Natranaerobius thermophilus JW/NM-WN-LF: one gene and its partner. The protein of the gene in region 1 binds, or shares a complex with, the protein of each later gene. Links are inferred from orthologs where the notes say so. Each region holds a gene or a part of one and is shown on either strand. Other genes may lie near its edges.

Evidence for each region.
Region 2: the proteins of flhF (region 1) and NTHER_RS08910 are in contact, whole or in part, in a crystal structure (PDB 3SYN), measured with the Bacillus subtilis proteins. The link is inferred for Natranaerobius thermophilus JW/NM-WN-LF from one-to-one orthologs.

What each region holds. Positions count from the first base shown.
Region 1 is NC_010718.1:1,482,978-1,486,055, reverse strand. What follows is about bases 78-3,076. They hold flhF (flagellar biosynthesis GTPase FlhF), read right to left. Parts: upstream 2,278-3,076; coding sequence 877-2,277; downstream 78-876. Other genes in these bases: flhA (flagellar biosynthesis protein FlhA), read right to left, coding at 2,278-3,076; NTHER_RS07165 (P-loop NTPase), read right to left, coding at 78-884. Also shown: more of NTHER_RS07165, read right to left, coding at 42-77; more of flhA, read right to left, coding at 3,077-3,078. UniProt on the Bacillus subtilis protein: Necessary for flagellar biosynthesis. May be involved in translocation of the flagellum.
Region 2 is NC_010718.1:1,829,321-1,832,372, reverse strand. What follows is about bases 80-3,052. They hold NTHER_RS08910 (AAA family ATPase), read right to left. Parts: upstream 2,136-3,052; coding sequence 1,023-2,135; downstream 80-1,022. Other genes in these bases: NTHER_RS08905 (acyl-CoA dehydratase activase-related protein), read right to left, coding at 2,185-3,052; cobO (cob(I)yrinic acid a,c-diamide adenosyltransferase), read left to right, coding at 397-951; NTHER_RS08920 (nucleoside recognition domain-containing protein), read right to left, coding at 80-252. Also shown: more of NTHER_RS08920, read right to left, coding at 1-79.

The DNA.
Region 1 (3,078 bases):
TTACCTGTGACCTCCTTATATGTAAAAGCAAGTCTACACAATTAACCCTGGCATGAAGCTTTTACGTTTAATAATTTGCGAGCCAGATTCTTAATTGCTATTCCAGATGAAGTATTCGGTTCAGACATTAATGCAGGCTGCTGTCTTTTTATACTGGTAGATATATACGAATCTTCTAGGATATAACCCAATAAGTTTATCTCGTAATTAACATAATGTTTTAAAACTTTATTCAAGTTCTTCCATGTAGAAACAGCTTCTTTTTCTTTATGGCACATATTTACAACGAGATTAACTTCACTAGCTACTCCAACGTAAACAAGTGACTTAACCAAAGCGTAGGTGTCTGTAACTGCTGCTAATTCTGGAGTAGTCAGCACAATGCACTGATCACTTAAATCTGCAAAACTAAATACGGTCTGTTTTACGCCAGAACCTGTATCTATAATAATGAAGTCATAATCAGAAGTTCTCTTAATATCTGTAACAAAGGCCAGCCCTTTTTCAAATCTGGAAGAATTCCCTTTTTGAAGGTTCCTATATTCAGTCCCGCCACAAATTAAATCAATTCCAGGATAAACATTAATGATTGCTTCCCTAAAATCTATTTCTCCTCTAAGCAGTTGCTCTAACTTGGGATTAGATTGAATCCCCAATAAGATATCTAAGTTAAACAATCCAAAATTACCATCTATTAACAATATTTTTTTATTCAATTCTCTAAGAGCAAAAGACAGATTGACAGCCAATACACTTTTTCCTACTCCACCTTTTCCACTCGAAATTGTAATGATTTCGGGTTGATGTTCTATAGTGGGGGCACTATGTTCTCCACTACTTTTTTCCTTAACCAGTTGTCTTAGTCTTTTAGCTTGATCATTCATTGTTCTCACCCAATATTTTATCTAATAGTTTTTCTAAGGAAAATTCTTCTAAATCATCAGGTACATTTTGTCCTGTAGTCACGTATGAACAACCGGTTTGAAATTCCCATAAAAGATTTAATAAGTTTCCTAGATTGTCAGTTTCATCAGTCTTAGTCAAAATAAGGCTGTTAAAATTAATGTGATTGTACTTGGCAATAATATTTTTTAAATCTTTATATTTAGTACCAAGGCTTAACACCAAATGATTAATATGGGGTTCACAGGTTTCAATGAATCCTTTCAGTTCTTTCATTTGCATTTCATTTTTATGGCTTCGTCCAGCTGTATCAATAATGATTAAATCTTTATCTTTTAATTTATGCATGGCATCTTTAAGTTCTTGTGGTGTCATGACTACTTCAACAGGTAGGCTTAATATATCACCATATGTTTTTAATTGCTCCACTGCAGCAATTCTGTATGTATCTATAGTAATCAAACCCACCTCTGCATTTTCCATCAAAGTATGCCTAGCGGCTAACTTGGCCACAGTTGTAGTTTTACCTACTCCAGTAGGGCCAATCATGCTTATAATTCTTGGTCCAGTAGTGTTTTTGTCCTTTAATGGGGTGACTTGTTCTGATAATTTTTTACCAATAATGGTTTTTAGTTCACGAACAAAGGCTTGTTCATCTTCTAACCCTCTAAAATCCATTTCTTTCATAGTTTGAGAAATCAACTCTTGAGCTAGCTGATCAATCACATCGTGCTCTAAGAGTAAGTCATAATATTTATTTACATGTTCAGGGAGTTTGTCTCGAAAAGAACTTTGTCTAACTTCTTTCATCATAGTTTGCATCATATCTTTGGTTTGATTAAGTTCGTTTTTGAGTTCTTCCAAAGATTCATTATGGGTATTTGAATAACTGTTTTGTGCTTTATCTGTTATCTGTTCATCAATCTTTGGGGAGGTTTTGCCTTGGACAGAATGAACAACATCTGTACTGCTAGTTTCATCCAATTCGTTATTATATTCCTGTTGGCGTTTTTCGATAATTTCGCGTAAATGTTTAAATTGTTCTTTTTTATTTTGGTTGGTATTTGAGTTGTTCATATTGGCCGGATGATGATTACTAAAGGAGTTTTGCGTCTTAGGACTTTTAGAATTATGTTTTGGTAAAGTAAGGGAAAATTTATTATCATCTTTATTTTCTGCAATATTATCAAATTTGGTTTTAGCTTCTGCATCATTTGCTACAGTCACTTCTAGCATAGTTTTACCAAATAACCCGAAAAAACCACCTTTTTTGACTCTCCGGGTATTTAGAATTATAGCATTATTTCCCATTTCTGCTTTAATTTGTTCTAGTGCTTCTTTTTCACTATTGGCCAAGTATTTTTTGACTTTCATTTATGTATTCACCACCCCAACAGATTGTGCTTCAATTTGAGGATCTAATTCATGAAAAGATACCACCATCAGATTTGGTAAAAAACCTTCTGTTAACCGTTTAAAATACAATCTCACCATGGGTGAAGTAACCACTATTGGCTGTAAACCCTGTTGGGTAAGTTGTTCTGTGTAATTCTTCAGTTGTTTTTGTATTTTTTGAGTCACCTGTGGTTCAATAGATAAATAGTTCCCATGATCTGTTTGTTTGATGGAATCGGATATTTTTTGTTCTAATTCTGGACTTAAAGTAATCACTTTTATTGGCTCACCTTGCAGTTCTTTTAATTTAGTGGTTATTTCCCGGTTGAGATTTTGCCTAACATACTCTGTTAACATATCAGTATCCTTGGTAACTGCTCCGTAATCAGTTAAAGTTTCCAAAATAGTTAATAAGTTTTTGATTGATACACCCTCTTTTAACAGATTTGCCAATACCTTGCGTATTTCTCCAATGTTCAAGATATTGTCAACCAATTCCTCTACTACCGCTGGATAATCATTTTTAACATTGTCTATTAATTCTTTAGTTTCCTGTCTTCCAAGTAACTCATGGGCATGCTGTTTTATAATCTCTGTTAAATGAGTTGCTAACACCGAGGGAGGATCAACTACAGTATATCCCGACATTTCAGCTTGTTCACGCTGGCTTTCGTCTATCCATAAGGCAGGGAGACCAAATACTGGTTCTTTAGTTTCTGTTCCTTCTAAACCCAGGTCCTCTGGTTTTCCACTTGAATCTCCCGGAATCATCACTAAGTA
Region 2 (3,052 bases), 350 kb from region 1 along the record:
AGGAACATTGAAAACAGGCCTCATTAAAGGTTCTAGAAGGGTGCCCCCAAAATGTATTACACCCAATCGAACCATAAATTCAGAAAGAATAAAAAAAGGAAGTAGTGCGGGGAGAATTACTTCCCACCAGGTAGTCAAACCATGCTTGGCTCCGGCAATCATGGCAGAGGATTGCACTTTGAATAACGAAAATATTAATATTATGATCAATGTCAACATTAATGTTCTAATTTTTTCTCCTCTTGATTTCATGATATTCCCCTCATTGTCTATTTCTTATAAGCATGGTATGAATAAAATTTTTAAATATTATAATGATGGCAGGTAAAGTGATAAAAATCTCGAACTAAAAATATAGTAAATATAATAATCCTATTGCTAATGGTTAAACATTAAATAAGAAAGGAGCTGATTAAAATTAGCGATGAAAAAAATGTTGGGGCTGTACAGGTTTACACAGGAAACGGAAAAGGTAAGACAACAGCTGCTTTTGGACTTGCCTTTCGTTCTTTAGGACATCAAAGAAAAGTTTGCTTAATTCAGTTTATGAAAGGGAGTGAAAATTACGGCGAAATTAAGGCACTAAAACAATTTCCCACAGCTGAAGTGATACTTGCAGGTCGTGAAGGCTTCATTAATAAAGATGCTCCTGATGTTAAGGATGTAGAGCTAGCTCAGGATGGTTTTGAGAAAGCTATGGATAAATTGACATCGAGGGATTATGATATGGTGATTCTAGATGAGCTAAATGTAGCCGTAGATTTTCATTTAATTGAAGTAGAACAAGTTATGGAATTACTTAATGAACGACCTGAGAATGTTGAATTAGTTATTACGGGAAGAAATGCTTCAGAAGAATTAATCGAAAAAGCAGACTTAGTAAGTGAAGTTAAAGAAATCAAACATCATTTCCAAAAAGGCGTTGGAGCACGAGAAGGAATTGAATATTAATTTAAAATAAATAATATTTAATATGGAGAGATACAAAATAACAACCGCAGTTTTTTTAAACTGCGGTTTTATTATTTTTTAAATAAACTAGCTAATTTATTTAAAAAGCCGGTCATTCCTCGGGAATTAGATTGATTGTTTCCTATTATATTATTAGCGAGTTGTGTGATCTCTTTAGATGGGGGTGAAAAAGGCCATTTATCTATGATGGGATGTTGATTTCTAGCTGCTTTTGAAAATAGTCGACTTTCTTGAACAAAGCCAAGATATTCAAGAGAGATCCCTAAAAATTGTCTTGCTGCAAAGCTGACTTTATTCCCCACATCTTGTCCTTCTTCTTTACTGTTTGCTTTATTCACTATGAGTTTAACAGGTAAATTCTTATTTTGTTCTGTTATGACTTTAGTCATAGCGTAAGCATCAGTAATTGCATGGGGTTCTGGTGTGGTAACCAGTAAAATCTCGTCTGAAGCTAGTAAGAAGTTAATTACATTAGAGTCAATACCTGCACCGGTATCAAAAATAATAATATCAGTGTACTGTTCCAGTTTATTGAAGTTTTTAACAAGCTGTTGAAATTGAAATGTATTCAAACTGGCAATATCCTGCCAACCAGAACCGCCTGGGACCACTAATACGTCTTTTGGCCCCTTAATAATGACATCAAAAATATCTATTTCTTCGTTAAATATATGAGTGAGATTGTACTTTGGAGTCATTTTTAATAAGACATCAATATTGGCCATTCCTAAATCAGCATCTACTAAACAAACTCTCTGTCCCTTTTTTGAAAGTGCGATAGCCAAGTTAATTGCTAGACTACTTTTTCCTACACCACCTTTTCCGCTTGTGATAGCTAGTACTTTAGTACTTATACGATCTGATTTTTGAGAATTATGCCTACTTTTTAAAATGGAGTGAGGAGCTGCAATGATTAGAGATTGTTCTTGACCAAATTTACGAGAAAGAATTTCCGATTCAAATACTTCGTCCATGACTGTAACTTTTATTTGGGTTTTAGTTGGTAAAGGAATCAGTTTGCCGTCAGAGTAGGGGACAGTAATTTTTAATTCTTTTTGATTAATATCAATTACTTGGCAATGATATTCTTTTGAATAGATACTATTATTTAACGGGTGTATCTTAATATCTTGACCAGGGTGAATATTTAATAGTGTATTCATTTTGACCCCTGCCTTAAAATATTCTCTTAAAGATATTTTCTATATCACATTAAGAAATCCTGCAGTGTTCGGATTGACTATGTCTTTTTTTTAGGATTAAATCAATAAAAGCTTCTAGACGAGTATTAACACCCGCTTCACCTGTTTGTTCATCAAAAGATAGTGACATAATGGGAAAATTCAAATCATTACTAGCCTTTGGTAATACACCCTGGGCAGTGATTTCGGGCATACAGGTAAAAGGAGATACATGAATAACGCCATCTAGCCCTTCTAAATGTGCCAGAACAGCTTCACCTACAGACTCTCTTCCATGTCCCCCAACAAAATCGTTTAGGTATGGCTTGGCAAGTTTTTTGATCTCATGTTTCTTTTCCTTTTGATGATTCTTGCCGGGTAATAGATTTTCCTGGATCCAATCAGATAAATAAATACTTCGTTCAATTTCGACTCCCAATAGTCCTAACTTTTGTTCAATTTTTTGGTTGGCTGTTTCATCTAAATTTAAAAAAATTTCCCCAACTATGGCTACTCTAATGGGATTTATAGATTTTTCCGTGACGAGTCGAGACAATTCTGAGTTAAAATTTTCTTTAATTTTATCTACTTCTTCAGGTGAGTTGGCCTTGTTAAGTTTTGTAAAAGTAGTGGTTTTTAAATTTTCAAGGGAATGTTTTTCTTTTTCATATGGTCGCCATTCATTAAGGCTCTTAGAAACGTGATCAATAGCTAAAAGTTTAGTCCAACTAAGTTTTCCTGCTTCTGATAACATTTTAAGAGAAATATTTTTAATTAAAGGTGAGATGCCTTTAATTAAGTTTATGAAACCGGCAGAAGGTGGTTCGCCAATTACTAGTTCAGCTTGATAACCTAGATCATTCAATATTTCTTTATGAACGGGTCCGTAGAAACCGAAT